DNA from 3 places in the Zhongshania arctica genome. Region 2 is predicted to be linked to each of the others. Evidence: predicted binding sites of a transcription regulator. Region 2 holds the regulator's gene; each other region holds the start of a gene.
What was found. Region 2 encodes FNR, which switches genes on or off when oxygen is low (the NO sensors DNR and NnrR bind a similar motif). Its sites were predicted from a motif close to TTGATNNNNATCAA; they were not measured.
Positions count from the first base shown of each region.

Region 1: a site for FNR is predicted at 2,799-2,812, ahead of AB4875_RS14190 (hemerythrin domain-containing protein). Genes of this name have one in related genera too.
Region 3: a site for FNR is predicted at 4,756-4,769, ahead of AB4875_RS05035 (DUF1302 domain-containing protein). Genes of this name have one in related genera too.

Region 1 covers NZ_JBFRYB010000001.1:3,113,129-3,117,316, reverse strand. The annotation lists gene AB4875_RS14200 (hypothetical protein) at 226-1,212, shown strand; gene AB4875_RS14195 (hypothetical protein) at 1,271-1,537, opposite strand; gene AB4875_RS14190 (hemerythrin domain-containing protein) at 1,687-2,595, opposite strand; gene AB4875_RS14185 (DoxX family protein) at 3,249-3,635, shown strand; gene AB4875_RS14180 (dioxygenase family protein) at 3,706-4,188, shown strand, end outside.
Region 2 covers NZ_JBFRYB010000001.1:1,794,090-1,807,764, forward strand. The annotation lists gene ccoP (cytochrome-c oxidase, cbb3-type subunit III) at 1-373, opposite strand, end outside; gene AB4875_RS08135 (cbb3-type cytochrome oxidase subunit 3) at 366-545, opposite strand; gene ccoO (cytochrome-c oxidase, cbb3-type subunit II) at 556-1,164, opposite strand; gene ccoN (cytochrome-c oxidase, cbb3-type subunit I) at 1,161-2,591, opposite strand; gene AB4875_RS08150 (Yip1 family protein) at 2,676-3,287, opposite strand; gene fnr (fumarate/nitrate reduction transcriptional regulator Fnr) at 3,422-4,162, opposite strand; gene hemN (oxygen-independent coproporphyrinogen III oxidase) at 4,264-5,688, opposite strand; gene AB4875_RS08165 (hemerythrin domain-containing protein) at 5,690-6,262, opposite strand; gene AB4875_RS08170 (acetyl-CoA hydrolase/transferase C-terminal domain-containing protein) at 6,571-8,706, shown strand; gene AB4875_RS08175 (hypothetical protein) at 8,988-9,344, shown strand; gene AB4875_RS08180 (acyl-CoA dehydrogenase C-terminal domain-containing protein) at 9,491-11,293, opposite strand; gene AB4875_RS08185 (enoyl-CoA hydratase/isomerase family protein) at 11,538-12,665, shown strand; gene AB4875_RS08190 (hypothetical protein) at 12,720-12,899, opposite strand; gene AB4875_RS08195 (lipid-transfer protein) at 13,007-13,675, opposite strand, start outside.
Region 3 covers NZ_JBFRYB010000001.1:1,108,044-1,121,718, forward strand. The annotation lists gene AB4875_RS05020 (type 2 periplasmic-binding domain-containing protein) at 13-543, shown strand; gene AB4875_RS05025 (hypothetical protein) at 540-1,700, shown strand; gene AB4875_RS05030 (putative bifunctional diguanylate cyclase/phosphodiesterase) at 1,703-4,552, shown strand; gene AB4875_RS05035 (DUF1302 domain-containing protein) at 4,943-6,787, shown strand; gene AB4875_RS05040 (DUF1329 domain-containing protein) at 6,815-8,203, shown strand; gene AB4875_RS05045 (WD40/YVTN/BNR-like repeat-containing protein) at 8,294-9,382, shown strand; gene AB4875_RS05050 (efflux RND transporter permease subunit) at 9,379-11,745, shown strand; tRNA gene AB4875_RS05055 (tRNA-Leu) at 12,167-12,253, opposite strand; gene rnr (ribonuclease R) at 12,375-13,675, shown strand, end outside.

The DNA.
Region 1 (4,188 bases), 1.3 Mb from region 2:
AAATTATTTATTTTACAGGTGGTAATACCTGTTAATGATTTGCGTTGTATACGGTGGAGAATAGCGCATAAGGCCTATTTTGTTTAAAGCTGTTAAACTCGTATTCAGCAGCATTACAAAGTATAGCCAATGACTTTTTTCCGCTTATTGCAGAGTTATCTGGCCAGAATCGACGATCCAAATCTATGGGAAGAAACAAGTCCCGTGTATCAATGAGGTGGGTTTATGCCCGTACACCGCCAGTCCATGCACGTGACCTTCAAATTAGTGGACGCGAGCGACGATGAGCGCGAGTCGAGTCCTGAGGCTCTCGCCTCTTCGATCTGCGGGTGGGTGTTAGCGAACCACCTGGACAATACACTCTTGGTGTTCGATGCCGAGGGCAGGAGCCTTGGGGCGGTCGTCCCGACGAACAACGTGGGTTTTAAACTCAAGTGGAGCAGTGTACCTGGCGCCGCCACACCGCTTGGTGCGCCGCTCGATATCCCAAACCCTCACCTCGCACGACTCGTAAACACGCTTCTCCGCTTGGGCTTGCACACCACCCATCCGCTGACAAGCCTGCTCGAGGTTATTGAAGTGACCCGCGAGAAAAGGGACTCTCTGAGTGAGTTGCGCGATGCTAACCTCGCAACGCTGATTGGTCGGCCGCTGGCGGTGGTGCGCGCCACGGTGAAGATCGAGGTGGACAAGACCTCGGAGTGTGAACATTCAAAGGGTGCTGAAGAGCACGACAAGAGCACCATTACGGAGCAGCAACTGGACACGTGGGTTGGCGATTGTGGCGATCCCAACAATGGCGCCATCGGCTGCTTCTTAGAGGACGACTATGCACGATTCCGCCCGACCTGCCATCCCGCCAGTTCCTCGGACGCGACGCAGAAAAACCGCGACGGGGCATCCGGCCCGGACTGCGGCTACGTGCTGGCGGAGTCCACGTTCCAGCTACGGTTGAACGACAGGGCGAAGTTCCTCACGATCATCGCCGATCCACACGGCAGCATCCCGCTGACCGTGGATCGCTTACCAGTTCAGAAAATCGTCCTCCCACAGAAATCTATAGCGACGCCCCTCAAAAACATATCAGTCACTTTCCGGACCAGCCCCGTTCTAGCAGCCCGGTCGGAGTCCGTTATACCGACTCTGTCGCAGGGTGAAGAAGACTGGTCGTGGATAAAGCGACGCGATCACAAAAGCACTCGCAAAGAATAAATCGAAAGACGCCATTTTTGAAAGGCCAACAACGATACATCCAGCGTGGCGCAGCCGCCTACTTGGAGCTAATGATGCTACAAGCCATCGGGGTCAGGTCTTGTTGGCTAGCTAAGCCCCTTGAAATAGTTTCGCGCTCTACCAACGTCAATGAGATGGGAGCGCGGTTTCTGACACCACCATTCTGGGTGAGGATATTACTTGCGGAGCTATGATAGCGATCGAAGGCTCTGGCTATAGCATGTATGGAATCACCCTTTTCCCAGCGATCCCACATTTTGGCTTTCTGCGCTTCTGAGTAGTGGATTCGTTTTCTTTGTTTCATGGACGACACTCCTGTTCTGCTTCTACAGATTAGAGTGTTGCGTTGATCATTTGAATCCACACGCAATAGCCGTCAGTCACTGTTTTGGCCTTTGAACGGTAGAATCATCCTGATTAACACAGTGGACAGTTACTTAGCTCCCGTATTAACTAACCACGAACGTTAAAACTCACAATCGCGCCGGCATTTTCCGCGAATGGCAGATAGGCTGCGCGCGCAGTTTTTTTCATTATTTCGAAGTGCTGCGACCAGCCTTTCTCAATCAATCGGCGGTTCACTTTTATAGCATTACTCATGGCCTCCGCCACAGAATCAGAATCACTGAACAAGATACGATTTTCCCGTTTGAAGTCGCGAAGTTGCTGGCTATTAAATGCTATTAATTCCTCGGCGCCCTCTGAGACAGCACCAAAAGCATCAATCAATGCATACAGCCCCAGTAGTTCTGAAATAACAACATTTGCTACCGCAGTGTCTACTCCTTCAGATATTCTCCGGCGCAGCCGTGCATACTGCTCACTCACGTTCATACCGAAGACCGGGTCATCTATCGTGTGCAGTTTGCGGGCAATGTCTCGCCACTCCTCAGGACTTAACAAAGTCTCAGCGGCAGGAAAAACAATCGTTTCCTCTCGGCGCACATGTTCACCATATAGCTCTAGAAAATCTGTCAAACTTGCCCGCAACAGGTTTTTTTGTAATTTTTCATCACCGAGCACCAAAGCATCTAGCTTGTGATATAGGTGCAAACTTTCTCTGGCCAAATCTTTATGCTCAGCCAGCAGTTCAAGAACCTCTGAACGCACGCCATCTTTATGTGTAACTAACTTTGCAAACAGCTGATCCTCTAGGGGGTGGTGATGCACATCGGGATACTCCATCAAGTAACGCAGCATATCTCTTAACATCACAAGATCTGGTTCTGTACGACGCTTCAATTTGTTAATTTCGACTGACATCGCTTCGCGCAAGGTAGCGATATAAGTGTGCTCACTACGCAGGCGCTGCATCACTTTTTGACGATTTGCATCAATATTTTCTTTAGTAGTACTGACCATGATATCTCTCTCGACGTTTGGTGATTGCTACCACATCCGCGCCAGCACGGAAAACTGACATATAAGCGCACTGGCGTTGCGCGAAGACAAGGGGCCTCTCACTACCTAAGGCTTCTCAGATGATTAAGGCGATGCATAGTGGGTGCCAGAAAATCCGACCACCCCGATGATCATCATATTAGGCTGGTGACGCTTAGCGGTCGTTGATATAGATCAAACAGGGTACGGCTGCAGAATCAACAGTATGGCGCTATAAGGCTATGTGGAGTGGTGAAGTGAACGGGGCTTCCCTGTCAATCTCGTAGTCAGCAGCATCGCGCTCACTAATTCCAATGTGATTCACTTAAGTAATTGATTTTTATTGAGAAGTGATTATGCTCAAAGCGACTGGGATGCCGCGCCAAATGCAGGATGCAAAAATCATCTAAGGCATACAGCCACCTTGATTCAAACAGAAAACCACTAGGCCTTATTGGCTGCAAGAAGCTTTTGCAATTAAACGGTGAGCTCAACTTATTTGAGTTACCAAAAACAGAGTGTGAGTAATGCCCTTTAACAACGGGTTCAAATCGTTCGCTTCGCTCACTGAGACGGGCAAAAGCTCGCCCCTTAACGAAACATTATGTGAAAAAATTTAATCCGGAGAATAACTGATGCCTCGCATCCCACTTTTAGTTATTGCATTATTTTTTATGATCGGCGGTATCGCTCATTTTGTTGTGGCTGACTTTTTTATGATGGCGATGCCGGATTATTTGGCTTACCACAAAGAACTCGTCATCATCAGTGGTGTATTTGAAATTTTGGGTGCAATCGGTATTTTAGTACCCCAAACTCGTTTGCTCGCTGGCTATTGCTTGATCGCATTAATTGTTGCCGTCTATCCAGCTAATATAAACATGGCTTTACACCCTGAAAAATACAAAGATATCTCGGAGTTGTTTTTATATATTCGCTTACCATTTCAATTTTTATTTATTTGGTTCGTATGGTGGGCAATTGCACCAGAAAGACTTCAAAAAAAGCATTCAGGCGCATAACAAGGCAATCAACGTGTACAGCAACTGCGTCGTCACAATGATTCCGGCGTTATGCTAAAAGGAGGTTTAAATGAACCGTCGTCGCTTTCTCAAAGCCGGAGCCCTAGGAAGTTTAGGTGTCGCAGGTCAAGCAATTGCAAGTAATGGGAATTTGACCTTAGGTTTGCAAACACCGACAGAAATAGAGGGTCCGTTCTATCCATTGATTGCGCAGCAAGATACAGATTTTGACCTTACCAAGGTTAAGGGACGCAAAGCAAAGGCCTTGGGGCAGCATATCGTCATTCATGGCGTCGTTATTGATACCGAAGACAATCCTATCGAAGGCGCTACCGTCGATCTATGGCAAGCTAACGCGGCTGGAAGATATTCTCACCCACATGATCCTAATCCGGCACCTGTCGACGACAACTTTCAGGGCTGGGCGATAGTGCCGAGTGGACGGAACGGAGAGTTTCGATTTAGTACTGTGTTTCCAGGTATTTATCCTGTTGGAGGAGGCTGGTCGCGACCGCCACATATTCATTTTAAGGTGACCAAAAAGGGATATATT
Region 2 (13,675 bases):
TATTGTTTTCAGCGAGTTGCTCCACTGGGGTGCTGACGTAGCCTGCATAGAGTTCAGCTGTTTTTGCATCTGCCTTGTCAACATCTGCTTGCCATTGACCGACCGAGGTCCAGCCCAGTACACCTTTGAAATTACCCAGACCCGGGTAGGCAATCAGATAGCCGACTGCAAACACGATGCTGATAACAAACATTTTGAACCACCAGCTTGGCAGGGGATTGTCGTACTCCTCGATGCCGTCATAAACATGGCCGGTGGTTGGGTTTTCTTCATCTTTGACGGTGGTAGTACGGTTGGCTAGCAAAAGCCAAGTCACAAGTACCAAGGTGATCACCGTCAATATGATGATCCATGCGCTCCAAAAACTAGTCATTTTTATCCCCATTTGGCGTCTTCTTGAGGTCGTCTTCGCCATCCTCAACGAAGGGTAGATTGGCCGCGTCGTCGTAGTAGGAATTGCGTTTTCGATACACGCTTATCGTTAAACCGACAAACGCGAGGAAGATCAATAGTGTTGAAATTGCCCTTAGGCTGTCTTGGTCCATATCCCGCTCCTCAGCGCTTGTACTTCAACAGCGTACCCAATTGCTGCAGGTAGGCGACGACGGCGTCAATTTCAAGCTGGCCGTCAACGATTTCTGCGGCACCGGCGATATCTGCATCGGTGTAAGGCACGCCCACTTTGCGCAGCGCAGTCATTTTTTTGCCCACTAGCTCGGCGTCAATGACGTTCTGGAACAACCAGGGGTAGCTGGGCATAATCGATTCCGGCACCACATCGCGGGGATTGTATAAGTGAGCGCGATGCCATTCATCGCTGTATCGCTCGCCAACACGCGCTAGATCAGGCCCGGTGCGCTTGGAACCCCAGAGGAAAGGGTGTTCGTAAACGTGCTCACCCGCCACGGAGTAGTGGCCATAGCGTTCGGTTTCGGAGCGCAGTGGTCTGATCATCTGTGAATGACAAACATTACAGCCTTCGCGGATATAAATATCACGCCCGGTCAACTCCATGGCGCCTAGGGGTTTTAAGCCTTCAATCGGTTCTGTAGTTTGCTTCTGGAAAAACAGCGGAACCAGTTCAACCAAGCTGCCAAAGCTGATGGCAACGATGATGAAGACAATCATTAGGCCGATATTTTTTTCGACGATTTCGTGTTTCATGCTGTTGCCTCCGCGGTGACGGCAGTGGACGCAGTTTGTTCTTTACGAATGGTCATCCACACATTCCAGGCCATGATTAGCATACCGACAAAGAACATGCCGCCGCCTAAGAAGCGCACTAGATAACCGGGGTGACTGGCGACAACAGATTCAGCAAAGCTATAAGTTAGGCTGCCATCGCTGTTATAGGCGCGCCACATTAAGCCCTGGATAATGCCGTTGACCCACATAGAGGCGATGTACAATACGGTACCGATGGTTGATAGCCAGAAGTGCAGATTAATGGCGGGAATGCTGTACATTTTTGCGCGGTGATACAGCACCGGCACCATGTGATAGACCATGCCGATAGAAATCATCGCCACCCAGCCCAGTGCGCCGGAATGAACGTGGCCGATGGTCCAGTCGGTATAGTGCGACAGTGAATTGACTGTCTTAATAGACATCATCGGGCCTTCAAAGGTGGACATGCCGTAGAAGGACAGAGACACCACCAGAAAGCGCAGAATTGGATCGTCGCGCAGTTTATGCCAAGCGCCAGACAAGGTCATAATGCCGTTAATCATGCCGCCCCAAGACGGCGCCAGCAGAATTAATGACATTACCATGCCCAAGCTCTGAGCCCAGTCAGGCAGTGCGGTGTAATGCAAGTGATGAGGGCCGGCCCAGATGTATACCGCCACCAGTGCCCAGAAGTGAACGATCGACAAGCGGTAAGAGTAAACCGGACGTCCAGCCTGCTTGGGCACAAAGTAATACATCATGCCCAAAAAGCCTGCGGTCAAGAAAAAGCCTACCGCGTTATGGCCGTACCACCACTGAACCATGGCATCTACCGCGCCCGCATAGGCCGAGTAGGATTTGCCGAGGGTTACGGGGATGGCCATGCTGTTGATGATGTGAAGGACCGCAATGGTGATGATAAAGGCGCCGTAGAACCAGTTAGCGACGTAGATGTGTTGGGTGCGGCGTTTCATTATGGTGCCGAAAAACACAATGGCGTAGGCCACCCAGACCACGGTAATCAGAATATCGATGGGCCATTCAAGTTCGGCGTATTCCTTGCCGGAGGTCATGCCCATAGGCAGGGTAATAGCCGCCAGCACAATCACCAGATTCCAGCCCCAGAATACAAATGCGGCGAGTTTCTTGGCGAATAGCTCAGCCTGACAGGTGCGCTGCACCACGTAGAACGAGGAGCCTATTAAGGCGCTGCCACCAAAGGCGAAAATAACGGCATTGGTGTGCAGCGGTCGCAGGCGGCCGAAGCTTAGCCAAGGAGTATCGAAATTCAGCGTTGGCCACACCAGCTGACCGGCGATCAGCAAACCGACAGCCATGCCGACGATGCCCCAAACCACGGTCATGATGATGAATTTTCGCACCACATCGTAGCTGTATACAGGTGCAGGGAGATTAGATTCCATGAAAGGATCCTTCAACATTTAAAGTAAAACGGTTCAGTGCTAATACAGCGCAGTGGTGGCAAAGCCGCCACCGCTTCTTAAGTATTAGGCGTCGATAAATACCGGCGCCATGCCCATGTCCCAAAGTATTACCACGGCACCCATCAGGGACATGAAGATAACCATGCAAATACCAACCACGGCAGAGGCGTATAAAAAGCCTCTTTCTTTGGGTATGTTCATCACTTCAGGAATACCGACATATAGCAGGTAGACGGCCCAGCCAAGGCTGCCGATGCCAATCAGTAAATCCACCCAGAAAACTGGATAAAATCCGATGAGCCCAGCGAAAAAGAGGGGGGTGGCGGTGTAGCTAGCCACTACGGTGCCTTTCAAAAAAGACGATTTGCTGCCGTAGGTTTCCGCCATCCAGTGGATGAAGTAACCAATAACGGCAAGGGAGCAAAGCATGGCTATATAGAACGCGATGTTGATATGCAGCGCGCTCTCCTTTGTCATCAGGATTGTCTCGCCGTCACCGACGGTCCAGCCTATTTGACTGGTACCGTAATACCAGGCGACACAGGGGCCTATGGCTAGAATCACGGGGTATAGCAGCTTAGTCAGAAGCTCATCGTCGTTGAGTAAACCAACGGCTCGCCACTGCGCACGCGTATTGAATAAAAATCCCAAGGGATTACTGGTGAATGTCGCCACGGTCTCCGTCTCTCCTTGTAAGTGGAGTGGTTGCGAGGGAGACAATATCAGGATCACTATCGTCAGATGTTGATCCTGATCAATAGTGCGTGCGCTAAAGGCTTAAATTTATTGAGGCTGTGCGTAAGGTGCGTTTACTCGGCGAGGTTGGCGAGTTTTCGTAAAGCAGCAATATCCATGACGGTGACATCTTTATTTGATACCGAAATAAGTTCTTGCTTGGCAAAGCGGCTAAATACCCGGCTGACGGTTTCAATGGTCAGGCCGAGAAAGTTGCCGATGTCGCTGCGTGACATGGGAAGTCGAAAGGATACCGCCGATAAGTGCAAGCGGGCATGCCGTGCTGAGATGCTAACAAGCAGAGAAGCCAGTCGCGCCTCTGCCGAGTTTTTGCTTAGCAGGGTGATATGTCGTTGATCTTCTACAATTTCTTGGCTGAGTAATTTGAAGAAATGCTTTTGCATGGTGGGAAGCTTAACACTGAGTTCTTCTATGCGGCTAAAAGGGATCTCGCAGATCGCTGAGACGTCCATCGCTTGGGCTGAGTTGGCGTAGCGATTCTGGCCGATGCCATCCATGCCGACAATTTCGCCGGGAAAATAAAAACCAGTGACTTGTTCTTCGCCGTTATCGCTTACGCTGTAAGCTTTTATCGAACCGGAACGAACCGCATAAATGGATTGGAAGGTATCACCTTCGCGATATACATGCTGTCCCTTTTGCAGTGGGCGGCCTCTTTGTACAATATCGTCCAGCTGTACTATTTCTTCCCTCTCTAGAGCCAAAGGTAGGCAAATACTGCTTAAGCGGCAGTTGCTGCAGCTTATCCCTTGGTCGTGTGGGCAGCTATGTTGTTTGCTTGCAGTCTTAATCATGGACAAATAAACCCGAAACTTTTTAAGCACTTTGAAAGGCGATGAACAGCTTGCCAGTGGCCTAGCTTATTGTAAACTAACAATAGGCTAGCTAAAAAGTCTTACAGGGTTTTTGAGTATGCCGAGGTCTCTGCATCAAGATAATTATCAAACACCATGCAAATATTCCTCAACAGATTACGGCCAATGTCAGTGACTATAATGCCCTGCTCAGACAGTTTGAGAATGCCATCGTGTTCCAATTCCTTTAGTGCGTCAAAGTTTGTTTTAAAGTGCCCGCGGAAATCGATTCCGAAGAGATGCCGGAAAGTGTCGAAATCCAAGCTGAGATTGCAAATAAGCTGCGAAATAACATAATTCCGCAGCCGATCTTCCTGATTCGATATCAAGCCCTTAGCTACCGGTAAGTGGCCGTTGTCCAATGCATCATAGTAGTGGTGAAGGTCTTTGTGATTCTGGGAAAAATTCCCAAGAATCGAGCTAATAGATGAGGCTCCCATGGCCAGTACATCTGGCGCAAGGCAGGTCGAATAGCCCTGAAAGTTTCGTTGCAGTCTGCCCTCTGTCTGGCAGATCGCTAAGCTGTCTGCCTTTTTAACAAAATGATCCATGCCAATGTGGACATAGCCCGCCTGGGCGAATTTTTCAGCTGCTAGACACAGCATTTCCAGCTTTTGGTCGCTATTGGGTACCGTGTGCCTGTTGATAGCGCGCTGGGCGGGAAACCGTTCTGGCATGTGGGCATAGTGGTAGAAAGCGATCCTGTCGGGCGATAGAGAAATAACGTCATCTAAGGTTTGCGTCATAGTAGAAAGTGTTTGCTTGGGCAGCCCGTAAATTAGGTCTATGGCAATGGAGTTAAAGCGGTAGCTCCGGGCCTGCGCCATTAATGACTTGAGCTGCTGAAAGTCATAACGCCGGTTCACGGCGGCCTGCACGTTGGGGTTGGTATCTTGAACCCCAAAACTTAGGCGATTAAAGCCCAGTCCTCGCAATAGCGCCAGACGATCGCCATCGACCGTGCGAGGGTCAATTTCAATCGAATACTCCCTCTCACTGTCATCATCAAGATTGAAGTGGCTTGCCAGCGAGTGAATTAATTCTGTTAGTTCTGCGTCGTCGAGAAAGGTTGGGGTGCCACCGCCGAAATGTAGCTGAGTAACGTGGCGTCGATTGCCAATTTCCTTGGAGAGCATCTCAATCTCCCGGTTTAGGTAAGCCAGGTAGTGCTGACTCACAGTCGGGTCTTTGGTAACAATCTTATTACAGGCGCAGTAATAGCATAGCCACCGACAGAACGGCACGTGAACATAGAGAGATAAGGGGGCGTCACTTTTCCGAGCTTCGCGTAATAGTTTTCGGTATTCTTTTTCGGTGAAATCAGTGTTGAATTGCAAAGCGGTGGGGTAGGACGTGTAGCGCGGGCCTGGGCCGCTATATTTAGCGCTCAAGGTCTTGTTTATGCCATTTAATAACACCGGGCTAGCCTCGGGCGCAGGGTGATTACTTGTATTGATAAGATTCATATTAATGGAGTCCCGTACCGGTAAAAGCATGCTTAGCTGTTATAGATTCGCAGCGCAGGATGTAGCCTTCGTCAATTGACTGTGAATCTCGGAACTTGAGTTGGCTAGCCACTTTGGCATTAACCTCATCCCAGTCGGCGTTGCTAAACAGCTTGTCAATTAGCGAGAAAATGCTGCGTTCAGCATGGATATGCGACATTTGCTCCGCGTGGTACTGCCGACCTAGCCTCATAGCTTGCGGCGATGGCACCATATTCGCGGCTTGGTACTCACCGAATACATAGGCCATTTGCGCACTTAGGGCTTCCAGTCTAGGGTGGGCATGAAGCAGTTCTTCAATGGCAGGATGGTTAACATTAGATTTGGTGAGTAATTGCTTGAAAATGATATCTTCCACTGGGTGGTGCCAAGCCTCTGGGTAAGTCTGGATATAATCGAGTATCTCCAAGACTTGATCATAATTGTGTTTGCCCGTCTTAAGCCCGACAAATTTGTCGAGCTCTCTGTTCAGTAAATACATAAGCCGCAGTATACGGCGATGATCATTTTCGAGTTGATCCAGTAAATGATTCATATTAGTTCCAGATGTTTTTTGTGAGGCTTGCCAGAATCCACCGTAGCAAAAGTCTGCGATTAGACTTTTGATATGTATCAATAGGGCGGTCGAAAACTGGCTTTGTCGGAGCTTGCTTGTCGCATTTTCTGCGGGTGTGCGCTTATCTTGCCTTGACTAAAATACCGACTATATTGATGAGGCTCGGGGCTGAGCATTGGATAATGTGTGTCGATTGTTAAAAAATGCTCAGAGTCCGCTGTCTGTCTTGATAGCTGTCAAAATGTTTGGCCCATAGAAGATATTTCCCTAAGCGTTCAGGAGCATAAATGTCCTTACATCAAACAAAACTTGAGATGGTTGGCGTTGATTACTGTGTTGAGCAAATTATCGAGCGCTTAGGAAAAGACTTGCGTGTCGCGATGCCCTTGGGCTTAGGCAAGCCGGTCGAGCTAATAGATGCCTTGTATCGCCGAGCTAGCAGCGATCCCAGTATTTCATTGACGATTTTGACTGCGCTGAGCTTAGCGCGCCCGCGTGAAAGTGACCCCATTCGGGGGCGTTTGCTTAATCCTGTCTTTGATCGACTCTATGCCAAGTACAGTGAGCCGCTGTATCTACAGGCTGAACGCAAGGGCGAGATGCCGGCAAATATTCAGCTTTGCGAGTTTTATTTCAAAGCGGGCAGTCGCCTAGGTCACGTATCTGCGCAGCAAAACTATATCAGTTCAAATTATACCCATGCGGCAAGAGATGTGGTGGCACGAGGCTGCAATGTAGTGATCCAGCTACTTTCGCAGGAAGGCGAGGCTCTCAGTATGAGTTGCAACCCCGACACCTCGGCTGAAGTGGTGGCGCGATTGAAACAAGCCAAACGCGATTATGTTGCGGTTGGGGTTGTGCATCCCAGCTTGCCATTTATGTACGGCGACGCCGAAATTGACCCAGCACAGTTTGATTTTTTAGCGCTAACAAATAGTGAGCAACACGATTTATTTCAAGTGCCTCGCCTGCCCCCGATTCCCGATGCTGATTACGCCATCGGTTTGCGTGCCAGTACCTTAATCAGAGATGGCGGCACCTTGCAGCTGGGTATTGGTGCAATGGGTGACGCAATTGTTCAGTCAGTATTGCTCCGTCATCAACGCAACGCCGACTACCGCGAACTACTAAAGAAATTTGACGTTGATTCGAACAGCGCGGATTTAGTGGATGCCATCGGCGGCCGCAATACTTTTGAGCAAGGATTGTACGGCGCCACTGAAATGTTTGTAGAAGGTTTTCTACATTTATTTGAGGCCGGCGTACTGCGCCGCCGTGTTTATGACTTTTGGGCACTGCAAGAATTAATTAATTTGGGTCAGTGTAATCCCTTAGCGTTGACACCTGACTGCTTAGCTTTGCTGGCAGAATTGGGGGTGCGAGAATTACGGGGTAAAGATTTCGATACCCTGCAGTACCATGGTTTTTTTAATGACGAATGTCGCTATAGCGAGGGCCAGTTATTTTCGCCGCAGGGTGAAAGTTGTCCCGCGAATATGGCAAACCCCGATAGTCAAAAATTTATGGCCGCACATTGTTTAGGTTCGCAATTACGCAATGGCAAGGTGATGCACGGCGGTTTCTTTTTGGGCAGTGGTGAATTCTATCGTGCTTTGCGCGAGATGCCTGAAGCACAGCGTCGGCAGTTGGCTATGTGTGGGGTGGAAAAAATCAATCAGCTAGACAACAACCCACGTTTATATAAATCACAGAGGCAAATGGCCCGCTTTATCAATACCGGCTTGAATGTGAGTCTTAATGGCGCGGTCGCTTCAGATACCTTGGAGAGCGGTCAAGTTCTGTCGGGTGTGGGAGGGCAGTATAATTTTGTGGCTATGGCGCATCAGTTAGAGGGCGGTCGTTCGGTGCTGATGATTCGCGCGACTCGTTCGCAAGGCGGTAAAGCGGTGTCAAATATCGTCAGCCACTACGGTGCATGTACCATTCCACGTCACTTGCGGGACATTATTGTTACTGAATACGGTGTTGCCGATTTGCGCTCTAAAACCGACGAGGAGGTGTGCATCGCATTGATTAATATTGCTGATTCGCGCTTTCAAGCTGGCTTGCTCGCTGAGGCGAAGGCTGCGGGTAAATTGTCTGCTGACCATCGGGTGCCGCAAGCGTTTTCTAATAACTTGCCTCATATTATCAAGGCCAATGTGGCGTGGGCGCGGGCAAAGAATATGATGCCAGCCTACCCTTTTGGCTGTGACTTTAGCGAGGGAGAGTTGGAAGCTGGGATAAGCTTAAAGGCGCTTGCGAGTATGACTTTGAGTCAAAAACTAAGCACCTTTATTCACGGTGGTAGGGAGACAGATACCTCACGTCGGGTGCTGGCAGTATTGGGTTTACAGGGTGCTTTGAATGGAAAAGAGCGCCTGCTAAAGCGTCTATTGGAGGGCGTAAACAATAAAAACTAGGAGTTTTATCTCTAACGATTTAAATAAATTGCGATGGCTGTCACAAATCTAAGGCTTAGTTACTACTGAGAATATACTATAAAAAGCGCGCAACTCATTGTTTATGTTAACTATAAAAGTAGGTGTGGGGCGAATTTAAGTGCTTATACGCACTGCCAATTGCTTTGGATTTTCACTACTCTAGATGTCAGGATCATTGTTACTGCCGCTAAGGAGTTGTCTGCAGAAGACAGTTTGAGCGTAAGTTGAGCAGTAACATCGTCAAGCTCAGTAGGTGTATTGTGAATATTAAATTAGCAAGCTATGTTTTGTGCTCATTTTTCAGTGTGTCGGCCATGTCGGCGTTCGCAGAACCAGAGAACTGTTTAGATTGGGACGTGCAAACGTTCCCGGCTACCTCGGAACAGTCGAGTTGTTCCTATTTTAATCACGATAAAGTTTCTACGCGCTTTACCGTCCACAATGCTTGCGATATTAAAGTGAGTGGTGTTTTCAGTTACTACAAAGATGATATAGATAAGCAGGCGATAGTGAGCGTGCAGTCTTTTGCAGTAAGCCCCGGAAGTAGCCAAGAGATAGCCAACCCCTGTGGCATACAAAACAGTGCCGCTTACAAGGTGTCGCAAGTGACGTTTTAAGCACAGATTATGTGGAGCGCTAAGCCATAAAAAAAGCCCTGACAGAAATGTTAGGGCTTTTTTTATGGCTTAGCACTTCGAACCGCTTCTTGTCTCACGCTATAACAACAATGTTACAGCGTGAGAGCGGCGCAGATGGGCCAAACTTAGCGCGTAGTGAAACGATCCAGTGGCATCGCCATAACGCTGTCAGTGCTGCTATTCATGCAGGCAGCGTGACCTTTAGCGCGCGGTAGTAAGCGCGAGAAGTAAAACTCTGCAGTTTCTAACTTCGCTTCGTAAAAGTCTTTATCACTGCTACCTTCTGCTAATTTCGCAGCGGCCACTTCGGCCATCATCGCCCAGTAGTAGGCCATAGAAAGGTAACCGCTATACATCAAAAAGTCGTAAGACGCAGCGCCAACGGCATCGCGATTCTTTGAGGCGCGTGCAACCATTTTAACTGTGTGCCAGTTCCACGACAGTGTATAGCCGATTAATTTGGCTGAGTAACCGCGACGCTTGCCGCTGATTAAATTCTTAAAGCCAAATTTATAAAGCTTTTTACAGAAGCCGCCGTAGAGTTTAAAGCTGTCTAGCACTACTTTGCGACCGATAAGATCCATGGCTTGAATACCAGTGGTGCCTTCGTACAAGGTGGCAATACGGGCGTCGCGGTAAATCTGTTCCATGCCGTGTTCTTTAATGTAGCCGTGACCACCAAATACCTGCATGGCGTTGCTGGCAGACTCAAGACCGGTTTCGGTTAGGAACGCTTTTAAAATCGGAGTTAAGAAGCCCAGTTCGTTTTCTGCTGCATCGCGATCTTCTTGAGAATCTGCTTGTACCATGCGGTCAGAATATTTAGCTGCATCATAAATCATGGCGCGGCCACCTTCGGCAAAGGCTTTCGCTGTCAGCAGCATACGACGTACATCGGGGTGATGAATAATCGCATCGGCTGCTTTTTCTGGGTTTTTAACACCAGACAAAGAGCGCATCGAGTAGCGATCTAGCGCATAAGGAAGGGCATTTTGGTAAGCAAGTTCTGAGGCCGCCAAGCCTTGAATTGCGGTACCGATACGTGCGGTGTTCATGAAGGTAAACATTGCATTCAGACCTTCGTTCTCTTTGCCGAGCATATAGCCGGTTGCTGAGTCGAAGTTCATAACGCAGGTAGCGTTACCGTGAATACCCATTTTGTGTTCAATGCTGCCGCACTTCACACCATTGCGGTCGGTGATGGTGCCGTCTTCGCTGGTGTTAAACTTAGGGACAATGAAAAGTGAGATCCCTTTGGTGCCTTCGGGTGCGCCTGGGGTACGGGCAAGTACAATATGAATAATGTTGTCTGCGAAGTCATGTTCACCGGCAGAGATAAAGATTTTGGTGCCATCAATCTTGTAGCTACCGTCGTCTTGGGGCTCGGCTTTACAGCGCATTTGGCCTAGGTCTGATCCACAGTGAGCTTCGGTCAAACACATGGTGCCAGTCCACGTGCCTTCACATAACTTAGTTAGATACAGTTGCTTTTGCTCTTCCGTGCCGTGCACGTACAGCGTGTTCATTGCGCCCAGGCTGAGACCGGGGTACATACCCCAGGACCAGTTAGCGGTGCCAACTAATTCAGATTTGATCAGACCCATCGACATGGGCAGGCCTTGGCCGCCGTATTCAACAGGGTGTGACAGGCCTTGCCAGCCGCCTTCAACCCACAATTTGTAGGCTTCTTTAAAGCCGTCTGGGGTGGTGACTACACCGTCATCCCACTGACAACCTTGGTCGTCACCGGACTGGTTTAACGGAGCCAGAACTTCTTCGGCAAATTTTGCCGCTTCGGCGGTGATGGCTTCTATCATATCTGGTGTCGCTTCAGCGCCAGAAGGGATAGTTTGGTAGTGGGCGTTGAAGTCCAGTAATTCATTGATGACGAAGTTGATATCGCGCACTGGAGCTTTATATACGGTCATAATATGCCTCTGCTATTCCCGTGTATGGGGGATCAATTACGCAGCGGATCATAGCGGATGCTGCTGTGGGGTAAATTGGCCGCTTTGTGTCTAGAAGATGACGCTTCGGTCAATGGTCTAAGAATCCAAAATATAGGCCATTAAATTGCGTCATTGTTTTAGTGAGCGATTGCGCTCGCAAAGGCTTGAGCCACTTGGACTCTAGCGCGATACTGGGATGATTCCGAAGGGAGGGTAATAAGAAATGCAAGTTGATTACACTGTGTGTTTTGAAAGACATCCTTTGCCCGCAGGGGGCTATTTGGCGCAGCTTACACTCAATGCACCTCGGCGTGTGAACGCCCTGACGCTTGAAATGGTAACGCTGCTCTTTAAGTTGCTACTTGAAATTCGCGACGACCCCGAGGCTGTAGCGGTATTTTTGGACGGCGCTGGCGAGCGCGGCTTTTGTGTGGGTGCGGATGCTCGGCGAATACGTGAATCTGCCCTTGCTAATCCCGGTGGCGCGGCAGTGGAAGCAGATTCCTTCTTTGCTTATGAATACGCGGCAGCACATTTAATACACCGTTTTCCCAAGCCGGTGATTTGCTGGGGAAGTGGCATTGTGATGGGAGCGGGTCTGGGTTTGATGGTTGGCGGCAGCCATCGCATTGTCACCAGCAGCAGCGCGCTGGCAATGCCTGAAATTAGCATTGGGCTATTTCCCAATGTCGGCGCGAGTTGGTTTTTGGGACAAATGCCTGGTTCAACAGGGATATTCACGGCCTTAACCGGCGCGCATCTGTCTTCGGCAGACGCCTTATACGCAGGCTTGGCAGATTATTGTTTATCCGATGAAAGTAAGGCCGAGGTACTGCGCAAGATTATCAATATAGATTGGTGTGATGATGCTCAGTGGAATGCAGAGCATTTAACGGAGTGTCTTACCGATATCGAAGTAGAGCAGGGTGTGGTGCTGTCACAAGCGTCATTGAAGGACCATCGTCCTTGGATTGATAAGGTGTGCGGGCTGGCGACCCCCGCGGCGGTAGAAAAAGAGATTTGTCGCTACCGAGGCAATAGCGAGTGGCTGCAGCGCGCAGCGCAGGGATTGACGCGGGGGGCATCGAGCACCGCTAAGTTGATTTTTCGACAGTTGGAGCTTAGCCGCAATTTGAGCCTGGCTGATGTCTTTAAGATGGAGTTGGTGTTGTCGTCAAATCGGGTGCGCGACCCAGAGTTTGCCGAGGGTGTGCGCGCCCACTTAATTGACCGTGATCGAGATCCACGCTGGTGTTACAAAAGCATTGCTGAGGTGCCAGAGTTAGAAATTGATGCCTTGTTTACGTCGCCGTGGCAGCAAAATCCGCTGGATGAGTTATTTTCGCGTTAGGGTGTAAGACAGCGCTTTTTATCTTGATAGGCCTAGATACAGACGATGTGGAAGTTAGTCCATAAACGATTTGAATAGCGCCAGCGCCAAGGACAAACCGACTAAAGGCAGAATCCAGCGGCGAATTTTTGACTGCTGTTCGGGTGATGGTTGGGGGCCGAAACGCTCGATCAAAGGCACTAATACCATTAGTGCAATAAATAGAATCGCCAATATTGTTAATAGGTTTGCCATGAAGGTGCTCCGCGTAAAAAGTGGGCCGCCTGATTCACAGCAAATGATTGCTGTGAGCGTAGGGGCTGATGAGTACCAGCCCCTATTCTACCTATTACTGCTAAGGATTACTTCTTGAGGATAACCGAGGAACCGTGGCCGAAGAGGCCCTGATTGGCGGTAATGCCCACCTTGGCATTGGGCACTTGCCGATCGCCTGCTTGACCACGCAACTGCCATGTTAATTCGCAGATTTGCGCCAAGGCCTGTGCGGGTACGGCTTCGCCAAAGCAGGCTAGACCGCCGGAGCTATTTACCGGTAAGCGACCGCCGAGTTTGGTGACGCCTTCGCGAACCAGTTGGGCGGCTTCGCCGCGTGGGCATAGCATCAGGTCTTCGTACCAGTCTAATTCCAGCGCCGATGACAGATCGTAAACCTCGGCGAGGCTGACATCTTCAGGTCCAATGCCGGCTTGTTCGTAGGCTTTTTTCGGCAGTGCGGCGCGAAAGCTATGCGCTTCAACACCTGCGGCTGCCGCCGAATCGGTGGCGATGTCTGGCATTTCAACCACTGAGCTGGCGAAAGTAGGGGTGACGGTTGATACCGCGGCGACCCTAACGGCATTGGCTTTGCCGATACGTTTGGCGTAATCCATACTCGATACAATCATTGCTGCGCCGCCGTCGGAGGTCGCGCAAATTTGCAGCAGACGCAAGGGGTCGGCAACCATGGCGGAATTTTTAATGTCTTCCATAGTGAATTTTTTCTTGTAGCGAGCGTTGGGGTTAGTAAACCC
Region 3 (13,675 bases), 690 kb from region 2:
GCAGGAGCAGTTGTGAAAAATATCGAAACTTCAGCATGCGCTAAATCATGCAAGTCACAAGTAGCCCCCTTATTAATGTGTGCCTTATTGGCGTCATTTTCTTGCTATAACTACGCCGACGTTACCCTCACCGCCTTTAATGACGGCGATATCGTTGTCTTAACGCATGCAGATGTAAAGACTGGCGAACTTAATTTAAGTAATCTGAGGGCCATATTTTCAATACGTAAAAGAAGCTGGGATAACAAGATTCCGATAAAGGTCTATGTGCTTCCAGATAAAAGCGAAATTCATCAAAAGTTTTGTAAAACCATTCTCAAAGTATATCCCTATGTGCTTCGAGAGCAATGGGATAGGTTGATATTTAGTGGTACTGGGATACCGCCTACTACTGTCGATAGTGAAGATGAGCTGCGGGAAATGGTTGATGCGACCCCAGGCGCCATCGGATATGCCATTATCAATTCTCCTGCGCTTGCCTCAAATCTCGAAATCCGGTCGCCAACAGTCTCAGTTATTGAATCCGCAGGGAGTGCACAATGATGCCAATTATATTCAAACAATATCTTCGGAGCCTGGTGCTGGGAATAGTAGTTTTCTTTATATCCAGCGGGGCACTATCCCAGGAAGATAATGACTTGCAGTTTCACGGATTTCTATCGCAGGCCTATCTGCTAAGTAATGGTAATAATTTCTATGGAGACAGCCTGCGTGGGAGTACGGATTATAGAGAGATGGCCCTTACCAGCACCTGGCGGGTCACTCCTGCTTTAAATTTTGCTGGGCAATTAATAAGTCGAGACGCGGGAAGTGCCGACAACGGTGATGTGAATATAGACTTTCTTTTTGCCGATATTAAAGCCATAGAGAATGACATGTCTGGGCTGGGTTTTAGAATTGGGAGGGTGCGCAACGCCTACGGATTCTACAATGACACCCGCGATGTACTGTTTACCAGGCCAAGCATTTTAATGCCTCAAGCAGTCTACTTTGAAGGCAATGGCTTGCGTGAACTACTTTTTGCCAGCGATGGCGTGCAGCTTTATAGCTACTGGGATGCAGAAGAAAATTCAACGACATTCAATTTTACCATGGGGCGCAATAAGAGTCTTTCAGCAGATGTGCTTAAAAACCTATTTGGCCCCAGTGCAGCTATTATTCATACGGCAGAATTTAAAACGCCAATATTTGCGCAAATTCTTCACTCCAGGAATGGCGGCGATAGTAAGATAGCGTTTTCCATGCTTAATGTTCATCTAGACTTACGTTCTAGTTCTGCGGCCGTCGCCGATATCACGCTAGATGCCACTGGTTATGTTATCTCGGCACAGAAAAATATGGCTACTTGGACGCATACCGCCGAATACAGTTTGATCACTACGGATTTCCGAACGTCGCAAGGCGCTCAGACTACGGAGATTGAATCCGCTTATATACAAACACAGTATCGAGTGCGGCCAGATATTATCTTGACCGGCCGTTATGAGTACATTGTGCTTGACCGTGATCTACGCAATGAAACGGATAGCCATCATTTGGTAGTGGGTGCGCGGTGGACGCCAACACCAAATTGGATTATTGACGTTGATGTCTACGGCATAAGAGGTATCTCAGGCATACCCGGAGTTGATAATGCCAACAATATGCCGCTTGATCAGCGGACTGAAATTTTTGCTGTGATGCTAGGGTATCGTTTTTAGGAATGTTAAAGCGGATTCAAGATTTATTCGCGCAGCCTGCTAATTCTGCGGTTAGTTTTGGTCTGCAGCGAAAATTAAGTATCGTCCTTGTCTTAGGCATGACTTTGGTGATGGTTGCGCGCGGTTATATAAGTTTTGTGCAAATTGTTGATTCGCAGAGGGAAAAGATAGAGTCGGATTTGCTGAAGTTGGAAGAGACCTTTCTCGCTGTAAATGAGCGCTCTAGTAAAGAGCTGTTTCGGCTTGCCGACCAAAAAGTAATCCCGAGTGATGATGAAATCAGTAATGGCGACATTGCTGCTCCGTCACTGATGTCGGGAATTGAGTCAATATACTACATAAGTAATAGTGGGGCCATTTTAGGGAGGTCAGTGCAAGATGGATCTAGCATTCGCCCTAGTGAAAGCCAAATTTATGATGCAGCGAACACATTAAAAACTCGTCAGCGTCCGATTGCTACTTTAAGTTGTGTTTTTCAGTGTTTCCAGAGCGTGTTTATTCCTATCATTGCTGATGACGGGCGCGAACTCATTATCAATATTAATCGCTCCGCTACCCTACTCGTTCAAGATTTTTATGAAATTACTGGTGCTGATATTGCGTTATTCTCATTCGATCCGTCTAGCGATGTGCTGGCTGTAGAAAAGATTTATGCAGCCAGTAATGCTAAAGATGTTCGTTTAGTATTGATGGATATTCTAAATGAAAATAAATTCCCTTCATTAGGTAGCCATAGCTTTTTTGATTCGACGTTTAATGGATATTACAGCGCGCGATTCTTTCGGCTGAGCAATACTGATGGTGTTATTTCCTATGCGGCAGTTATAGAAGATCAAAGCCATATTAGACAGTTACTTAATCACGCAATTAAAAATATTGTATTTTCCGCTTCAATAACCCTCGCACTTATTATTCTGCTTATAAGTCTTGTTCTAAAGCCATCTCTCGATCGACTTATGATGCTGGCGAAGATTCTTCCTATGCTGCCGAGTGGGAAATTTAAAGGTGCGCGGGAAATTCTAGAGCAGCGAATAAGAAAGACAAAATTTTCCGATGAGATAGACGTCGTTCAGTATACCGTGGGTGAAGTCATTGAGTCCTTAGAGGAAATGAATGAAAGTGTTGATCAACATCGAAATCAACTTAGATCAAAGATTGAAGCTCTCACTGAGGCTCAGATTTTTAACGACCTCATATTAGATACTTCACCTCTTGTTGTAATAATCCATGATGGAAACGGAGAGATCCGTAACATCAATAAGTTAGGGCGAGATCTCAGCGGTTTGCGATCAAAAAATCCAGATAACGCGAATATAAATACCTGGGTTAGAAATGAGTATCGTAGTAAAACGCTGTCAGCTTCCCTGCATAATTTAAGTGATGTCGTTGGTAAAAAATTACAGGGACAAATGCCGTTTTTTACTGATGATGGTCGCAAGCTGTACTTTTTATGGACACACGCAAGCTTATACATCAACGCGGAGCCCCACATACTATCGATGGGTGTTGATATCACTGAGCGTAAAGAGGCAGCGGAGAGCTTGTATTGGTTAGGCCGGCATGATCGGATCACAGGTTTATTAAATCGCAGCAGTTTTATTGAGGCGGCGGGCGATACTATAGCAAAACACTGCGATCTAAACGTCATCGAGTTGGCCATGTTTGATGTCGATGATTTTGCTTCATTAAATGATCGTTTTGGTTTTGATTCAGGTGATCGGCTACTGAACGAATTGGCTGCGCATTTGGTCGTTACTCTGCCTCAGGATTGCATTGTTGGCAGCACTGGACCTGGTGAGTTCTGCGCGCTTATTCATCACAGGAAAGATTCGCAGGAAAGTGTTAAAGATCTGGGGCTCGAGAGATTGACACGTTACACCTTTATCAAGGACGTGGTGAAGGAAGAGGTTTGCATTTCTATTGTGGTTGCTAGCTACGATGATACTTTAAGTGGAATAGATGAGTTGATGTCTAATACGACTTCGACAATGGCAAAGGTGAAGCGCAAAGTTAGAGGTAGTTTGTATTGCGCAGCCGACTCGGATGATACTAGTCGGCAGTTGCGCCAAGAAAAATATCGCATGCGAGAGCAATTACAATCTGCGCTGAGTAATAATCGCCTAGTTCTTTTTTATCAACCGATTTTGGATTTGAATACCAATAGTATTAGTCATTGCGAATGTTTAGTGCGAATGCTGGATGATGAGGGGGAGTTTATTTCGCCAGTTCATTTTTTGGGTATAGCTGCTGAATCTGGGTTAATGCCGCAGTTGGATTTTTCTGTTATGGAAAAAGCGATGCGGCAGCAGCGTATTTGGGAGGACGCAGGTATCGATGTTGGCTTAAGTATTAACATTACGGCAATTACTTTGGAGCAAGTTGACTTTGAAACGCGTCTCGCCGACGTTATTACACGTACTGGTGCTAACCCGATTCGCCTTATCTTTGAAGTTCTAGAGACTGATGCCCTAGAGAACTTAGGGCAAGCTCAGCGTCTACTCAATAACTTTAGGAAAGTCGGCGCGAAAGTGGCTCTCGATGACTTTGGGATTGGTTTTACGTCGTTTCAGTATGTGCGGGAATTGCCGGTAGATTACATAAAGATAGACCAGTCATTTATCCGATTTATTCATGAGCGTGAAAGCGATCAGGTTCTGGTTAAGTCGATGGTAGAGATGAGCCATAATCTCGGTAAAAAAGTCATTGTGGAGGGTGTGGAGACCCTTCAGGCGCTTGAGATTGTTCGCGATCTCGGTGTGGAGTGTGTGCAGGGATATTATGTGTGCAGGCCTATGCCGATTAGCGCCCTTGACCTTTCCCTGTCAATTCGTGATTTTGAGCCATCGTCCTAATGTTAGTATTCCGTCTTCGCAACTAGGCATTTCACCGCTTCGCTATCACCTGGCCACTTGATGGCTTGTTCATCATTGAGAGCCTCCTGCCAAGGGCCATGATCGGCCGAAAAGGCTTCGGGTCACGGTATGGTTTATGAGTGCATCTCAGCTAAATATTCTCACCTTGATTGGTAAGTAAACGGACAGGCAGACGGCCCTACTTGATATAAATCAAAATTGGTCTTAATTCTTTTTTTTATTTCTGTCTCGCCATGCAGGTTTTCCAAAGCTGACTATACTTACCGAAAGTTGTCCCCCCTAGGGTATGAGTTCCTAGCGTCTTCGGAGCCATAACACTCGCGTCCTGGGGGTTTAGCGGGTTCGATACAGTAAGTTGAGGAAGCAAGTATGGTGTACTCACGAAGTGATAAAAATCATGCATTGAATCTGGTATTGGGAGCGCTGACAGTTGGGCTCACGATGCCGGCACATGCGGTCAATTTCACGTGGGGCGATATCGAGGGTACTTTCACCTCGAACTTTTCGGTCGGGGCTAGCATGCGAACGGAAGAGGCCGAAAACGATTACTTGAGCCCTGGTAATACCAATGGTGAGGGGCGCGCCTCTGTCAGTACGACCGATGATGGCAACCTAAACTATGACAAGGGCGATTTTTACTCAATGCTCTTTAAGGGCGTTCACGATCTTGACCTCAATGCCGGTAACTACGGTGCATTTACCCGTCTTAAATACTGGTATGACTACGCCCTGACGCAGGACGTCGATCACGGCCATGTTGCTAATAACTATACAGCCGGTAGCTCCTTAGAGACGTCTGGATTTGAGAATCTCGCGCAGGACTCTGGCGCGGAGTTTTTGGATTATTACGTCTATGGTAGTTTTGACTTAGCTAGCGTTCCCTTAGAACTTCGCGCCGGTAATATGGTGCTGAGCTGGGGGGAGAGCACCTTCATCCAAAATGGCATTAATACCATCAACCCCTTCGATGTTACGGCTTTGAACCGCCCCGGCGCCGAAATCAAAGAGGCCTTACTGCCGGTGGGTATGGTTTATGCCAACGCCGGTCTCACCGCCAATTTAAGCTTGGAATTGTTTTACCAATACAAATGGGATCGCACCGTATTAGATGAGTGCGGCACTTACTGGAGCAGTGCCGACGTCTACGGCGGAGGTTGTGACAAACTAACCTTGTCGACGGCGGCTCCAGATGGCGCGCAAATCGGCGCTGGCGCCTTTATGTCGCGGGCGGCTGATGTTGAGGCGTCTGACTCTGGACAGTGGGGGCTTGCTGCACATTATTTCGTTGACTCACTAAATTCTGCGGAACTCGGTGCGTACTATATTAATTATCACAGCCGTACGCCGATCTTAAGCGGGGTGAATGCGACCTCTTTTGCGCCAACAGGTCAGCCAATCGATCCTAAGTACTTCTTCGAATTTCCTGAAGATATAGAAGTGTTCGGGGTGAGTATTGCCACCAATGTTGGCTTGTGGGCAGTCTCTGGTGAAATCAGCTATCGTCCCGAGTATCCGCTGCAGATCAATTCGGTTGAGGTGAGTCAGGTCGTGGCATTGGGAGCACTCAATGAGTGGTCAACCCTCAGGGCGCGAGGCGCTGCCGCTGGCCCTGGCGGGGTAGTACAGGGATATGACAATGTTGAATTCACTCAGGCACAAATGACCTTCATCCGCTTCTTCGACCAAGTTCTGGGCGCGAACCGCTTGTCCTTCGCTGCCGAGATCGGTGCCGATTTCTTGGGCGGTATGGACGACGCGCAAAATTACGGTCGCTCAGGCACCTTTGGTATCGGTTATTTTGAACCCTTCGATAGCCAGTTGGCGGGTCCTGTTCCAGGCTTAAGAGTGACCTGTTCTTCGCACGCCATCTTAGGTTTACAGGGAATAGTGCCCAACACCCAAGCTCAGAATTGCACCAGCGATGGTTTTACCGAGGATTTTTCTTGGGGTTACCGTATGCGCGCCGGACTGGACTACACCGATGCCTTTCTTGGGATCAATCTGACGCCCAATATAGCGTGGTCACATGACGTTAAAGGGTACTCGCCACAACCAAGTTTTATCGAAGGTCGCAAGGCTGCCAGCGTTGGTGTGACTGCGGATTATCTTAATACTTATAAAGCCGACTTTTCGTACACCAATTACTTTGGTGGCAAATACGATGACAAACAAGACCGTGATTTTGTTTCACTCAGTTTCTCCGTGGCATTTTGATAGGGCTGCCGGCCCCAGGGATCAAACATGAAAATAAACCAAGTTAGCATCGGCCCAATCAAGGCTAAAGTTCTCTTTGCCGCAATGGCGATGATTGTTGCAGCATCCGCTGCCACCGCGAAGATTACACAAGAGCAGGCTAATCAGCTGGGTGGTTCAACACTGACGCCGGTAGGTGCCGAGCGCGCCGGCAATGCAGACGGCACAATTCCAGCTTGGGATGGTGGCTTAAAAATCTTGCCGCCAAGCTATAAACCTGGTGGTCGGTTAGTAGATCCTTACGCCAGTGAAAAGCCCCTATTTTCGATTGATGCGAAAAATTACAAACAGTACGAGGACAAACTTAGCCCAGGGCAGGTGGCCCTATTAAAGCGCCATCCCGATAACTACCGGATGAATGTGTACCCAACACATCGCAGTGCAAGGCTTCCAGAATCCGAATACAAATTGATAAAAGAAGGGGCGACCGCAGCCGATATGGTGAAGGGTGGCAATGGCTTGGTGAATTTCTCTGCCAGTGTTTCCTTCCCGGTCCCTCAGAACGGTCTTGAGGTGATTTGGAATCACATCACCCGTTATCGTACGGCCTTGGGTCTTGAGCGACGCTATACCCAAATCCCGGTGCAAACCAATGGTAACTTCAGCCCAGTGGTGTTTAGCGAAAACATCATATTCGCCAACCGGGTTCCTAATAACCCCTATCCTAATCGTCTGTTTGTATTCCTTCAGCGGATACTCGCCCCTGCGCGCCTGGAAGGTGACGTATTGCTGGTCCACGAAAACATTGATCAGATTAAAGAGCCGCGGGCTGCATGGGTTTACAACGCCGGACAGCGGCGTGTGCGACGCGCCCCGAATATTTCTTATGATGGCCCAGGCACTGCTTCCGACGGACTGCGGACTGCGGATGACTTGGATATGTTTAATGGCGCGCCAGATCGCTACGAATGGACGCTAATGGGAAAACGAGAAATTTATATTCCCTATAACAGCTACAAAATGCGCAACGAAAAACTCAAATACACTGACATCATTCAAGCCGGACACCTCAACCCAGATTATCTTCGCTATGAGCTGCACCGGGTGTGGGTGGTAGAGGCCAAACTGAAAGACGGTGAGCGCCACATCTATGCGCGTCGAACCTTCTATGTCGATGAAGATACTTGGCAGATCGCAGTAGCCGATCATTATGATGGCCGCGGCGAGTTGTGGAAAGTGAAGGAAGGCCACGAAATGATGCACTATCAGGCCGCAATTCCTTGGCTAGCCGCCGAAGTATTATACGATTTACTCTCTGATCGCTATGTCGTTATTGGTCTAGACAACGAGGAAGATGGCTATACCTACGACTTTAATTACAGCGGCACCTTTGAAGACTTTACCCCTGCGGCGCTTCGCCGCGCCGGACGCCGCTAAAAAGTGGCCGTGGGCGGGTGGCGGGTAGCGGCGTATAGAGCTGTGGCGATGCGATTGCTCGCCACAATGTCCGTTTGTCTTTGGGCATCAATGACAGTAAGTGCGGCGACGCCGGACTATGAAAGAAGTCCAGCGCTTACAGCGGCAGCTGCGGCAAGTAGTGTGCTATTAGACATTACTCAGGCCGGCGACAAACTGCTTGCTGTTGGTGAGCGCGGACTGATTATTTATTCCGACGACGGGCGTTCTTGGACGCAGGCTCAGGTCCCGCTCAGCGAAACGCTGACCGCAGTATCTTTTGCCAGTGCCGAGCAGGGCTGGGCTGTTGGGCATGGAGGCACCATTTTACACAGCAGCGACGGCGGAAAAAGCTGGCAGCTGCAGTTTGATGGTGATCAGGCTAACCAGCAGTGGCTTAGCTATACCAAGGCAAGACAGGCCGCACTAGATACGCAGATAGAAAACCTTGAGCAAACTAGCTCGGGGGAGGACTCGGATCTTCTTAGCGATCTTAGGATTGAGGCGGAGGATGCTGGGTTCGCGGTGGAAGATGCTGAGTTAGCCGTGACCACAGGTCCAGCCGATCCGTTCTTGGATATCTGGTTCGGCGACGTGAATAACGGCATAGCTGTCGGTGCTTACGGAATGATCTACCGCACTGATAACGGTGGCAAAGACTGGAAGCTTGCCGCAGCGGGCATCAAAAATTCTTACCGCTACCACTATTACAGTCTAACCGCGGACACCGCTGGCCGGCTTTTTCTCAGTGGTGAAGCGGGGCTGATGTACCGTTCTTTGGACGGTGGTAAGCAATGGCAATTACTAGGCCCATTTTACGACGGTAGCTTGTTCGGCGTGCTAAGTCACGGCGATGAAATACTGAGCTATGGTCTGCGCGGTAATGTGTTTCGCAGCAGTGATGGCGGTGACAGTTGGCAGACCTTAAATGAAGATATTCCCTTTAGCCTTTATGGTGGCTCTACCCTGAGCAATGGCAACATTGTGTTGGTAGGCAGTGCCGGTGGTATAGCGATAAGCGAAGATGGTGGCGACACCTTTACCACTCAAGATCATCCAAGTCGCAGTAGTTTTTCTGCGGTAACCGGTGATGCTAGCAATGCAATATACGTCGTCGGCATGTCCGGTGTTGTTTCCATCATTAAGCGAGAAGCGCCGTGAGCGAAAATGAAAACATACAGCTGAGTGCAGAGGACGGTAAGCTGCGGCCGGCGCTTGGGCGAGTGCTTATGCGCCTACGGACGCCTCTGATTGCTCTGTTTGTGATCTTGACGGTTATTTTTGCTTGGCAAATGACGCAGTTGCGGCCGGATGCCAGTTTCGAAAAAATGATACCGGTATCCCACCCCTACATCGTTAATTTTTTGAAAGACCGTGATGATCTGTCGGGTCTTGCCAATTCAGTGCGTATCATTGTCGAGACTACCAAGGGTGATATTTTTACTCCCGAGTACCAGGAGACGCTTCATCAGGTCACTGATGCGGCATTTTATATCGACGGCGTAGATCGCTCCGGATTGCAGTCATTGTGGACTCCGAATGTCCGTTGGCTGGAAGTCACGGAAGAGGGTTTTGTCGGCGGTTCGGTTATTCCTGACGACTACGACGGCTCGCCCCGCACGTTGGCCAAGTTGCGTTCTAACACGCTTAAATCAGGACAAGTTGGTCGCCTCGTTGCCAATAACTTTCAGTCTAGTATTATCGTTGCGCCCCTCACCGAAACTGACCCGGTTACCGGAGAGCGACTGGATTACCAGAAGCTGTCAGCGGATCTAGAGCTCCAGTTACGAGATAAATTTCAGTCAGACGATATAAAAATCCACATTACGGGCTTCGCCAAACTGGTGGGTGACCTTGTTGATGGTGCAAATTTGGTAGCCACGTTTTTTGGTGTGGCATTTGTTATTACCGCCGTTATGCTGTTTTTCTACAGTCGCTGCCCCTGGCTTACGCTCGGGCCACTGCTGTGCTCCACCATCGCGGTAGTATGGCAGCTGGGGTTATTGCGGCTGCTCGGTATGGGACTGGATCCCTATTCCATACTGGTTCCCTTTCTCATATTCGCCGTCGGTATCAGCCACTCTGTTCAAATCATCAACCGCTTCGGTCAATACTGTCACGATGGCATCGACAATAGCGAATCGGCATTTCTCGCTTTTGTGCGCCTTAGCAAGCCCGGTGGTATTGCTCTCTTAAGTGACGGCGTTGGCTTCCTCACTCTGCGAGTGATCGACATTCCGGTTATCAAAGAACTCGCCGTGGTTGCCAGTATTGGCATTGCGGTATTGGTGCTAACGAATCTTATTCTGCTGCCACTGGTGCTGTCTTATACCGGTATCAGTAAAACCTGCCGACGCTATCTTGATCGCAAGGCAAACAGCAAATATTCGCATTGGTGGTATTTATCTGCAGTCACCAAGCGCGCACCGGCGATGACCATCATTGCGGTATGTGCAGTGCTGTTTGTTGGTGGTAGCTGGTTTGGTCAGCAGCAAAAAATTGGCGACCTTGACCCTGGTGCCCCAGAACTGCGGCCTGACTCACGCTACAATCTAGACAATGCATTTTTAACCAGCAACTACTCGACCAGTACCGATGCGTTTGTGGTTATGGTTCACACCGACCCACAGCAATGCGGCAACTTTGCCGCATTGTCGGCCATCGACTACTTTCAGGGCACAATGGAAAATGTGGCTGGGGTACAGTCCGCCTTGTCACTTGTTGATGTGTCCAAACTGGTCATCATGGGCATGAATGAGGGCAGTCCAAAGTGGCATGCCATTAGTCGTAATCAATTGATTCTTAATAACTCACTCGGCCGTGTACCGAATAATCTGCTCAATACCGACTGCTCCATGGTGCCGGTGATTCTGTTTTTGGAAGATCATAAAGCTGACACCCTGGATCGCGTTGTTGCGGCAGCGGAGCGCTTTGCCAAGGAAAACGATAGTGATCAGATTCAATTCAAATTAGCCGCCGGTAACTCAGGTGTTGATGCTGCAACCAACATCGTCATACGTTCCGCGCAATACCGAATGTTGTTCTGGGTTTACGGTGTTGTTACCTTGCTTTGTTTATTGACCTTTCGCTCAGTCAAAATCACCGCCTGCATCATTGTGCCCCTGATGCTTACATCTATCTTAGGTCAGGCTCTAATGGCGGTATTGGGTATCGGCGTTAAAGTGGCAACTCTGCCGGTCATTGCCCTCGGTGTGGGCATTGGCGTCGACTACGGTATTTATATTTACAGCTCGCTGGAGCATTACCTGCGCCAAGGGCATAGCCTCCGCCAAGCCTATTTCTCAGCATTGAAAGCCAGCGGCACTGCAGTCGCCTTTACCGGCCTTACCCTCGCGGTTGGCGTGGGTACCTGGATTTATTCGCCAATAAAATTCCAGGCTGATATGGGCTTGATGCTAACTTTTATGTTCTTCTGGAATATGCTTGGAGCGCTGCTGCTGCTTCCCGCGCTTGCCTGGCTATTGAATGCGAGAGAGACGGAGTTGAAGAAGGTATCTTCATAGTCGTCAACATCCCCGCAGCGAGGGCTGTGGGGATGTTGGATAGGTCGCAGCATCTTCAGCTAGTGCGTGGCCTCGCTCCCGCACTATTAAAAGCCCGTTATAAATTAATTATTGCCATGCAGTGTTTGAGCTCAATGCTAGGTATGAGGTGGCTTAGTTAGTGGTTTGCGCGTTCGCGTATTTTTGAATGCATAGCGAGAGATTTGTTGTTACTAATTTGGGATTAAGAGCAGACTACTACGTTATGGGGGGATCAGCTTTACTTTTGATGACGTTTATAACGCTGGTAATATTTTGTTAAAATAATAATGAGAGAATATTCACGCAGCGCGGGTATCAAAACTGACTCACAATTTATGCATTTCAGTATTGCGAAAGAAGTGGTTTTCGTTGCTAAGATGTTGTGAAATAAGGTTTTATTTGGTGCCCAGGAGAGGACTTGAACCTCCACCCCCTTGCGAGGACTAGCACCTGAAGCTAGCGTGTCTACCAATTTCACCACCTGGGCAGGAGATGCGCGGCTAGTATACCGAGGCGCGCAATTTACTGATACAAAGTATTTTTGTCAACGGTTACGTTACACTAGACAATAAGTTTTTAAATCCCTTTTAAATAGGAAGTTTCACTGAATGGCTAAACGCCGCAATGTCCCAGATCCCCATGCTGAGCGCGAAGCTTCGCGTTATGAAAATCCCGTCCCAAGTCGCGAGTACATTCTTGAGCAGCTTAAGGATGTTGAAAATGGTTTGAGCCTTTCCCAGTTGCGTCGGCAATTAGATGTGGATGGCGAGGATCAGGAGGAGGGCTTGCGCCGTCGCGTTAAGGCCATGCTGCGTGATGGTCAGATAATAGAAGGCCGTCGTGGTAGGTTGCGGGCGATAAGCAGTGGCGATGCGATGCTGGGCAGGATTCAGGGGCATCGAGACGGCTACGGTTTTGTCATTATTGATGGCGAGGATGAAGATGTATATCTGGCAAATCGCCAGATGCAACAGGTGTTTGATGGCGACTTGGTGAAAGTGGAAGTAACCGGCGTTGATCAACGTGGTCGCCGTGAGGGCGTGATTGTCGAGGTTGTTGAGCACAATACCCTGCAGCTGGTGGGCAAGCTAATGATGCATCGCGGCTTACCGCAGGTTGTTCCTGAAAATACTCGTATTCAGAATTGGTTAGCATTGGAAGATGCTGATGTTGGTGGTGCCCAAGAGGGCGACTACGTGATGGTTGAGATTACTCAGCAGCCGGGTGCGCGTCAGCAAGCCCGTGGCAAGATTACCGATGTTTTGGGTGATCGTCGCACTGTCGGTGTTGCCACTGAGCTCGCGATTCGCAGCCACGATATTCCCTTTGAGTGGCCTGAAGCAGTTGATGAGGAAGCGCGTCGCTTTGGTTCTGAGCCCTTAGAAAAAGACAAAAAGCATCGAGTGGACTTGCGTGAGTTACCACTGGTGACTATTGACGGAGAAGATGCCCGCGATTTTGATGACGCGGTGTATTGCGAACCGAAAAAATCCGGTGGCTGGCGTTTGTGGGTGGCCATTGCCGATGTCTCCCATTACGTTCAAGTGGGCTCGGCTCTGGATGAAGAGGCAAATAAACGCGCCACCTCGGTCTATTTTCCCGATCGTGTTGTGCCCATGTTGCCGGAGGCGCTCTCTAACGGCTTGTGCTCTTTAAAACCGCATGTTGACCGCTTGACCATGGTTTGTGAGATGACTGTCAGTGCCACAGGTAAGCTTAGTGGTTATCAGTTTTTTGAAGGCTTGATTCGTTCTCATGCGCGCCTAACTTACAACGAAGTTGGCGCCTTGCTGAAATTAGAAGACGTGGATCCCAGCTACGATACCGGTAAAAATCACGCGATATTGCCGCATTTAAAGAATTTACAAGCGCTCTATCACGCGCTGCGTAAAGCACGCTCTGAGCGTGG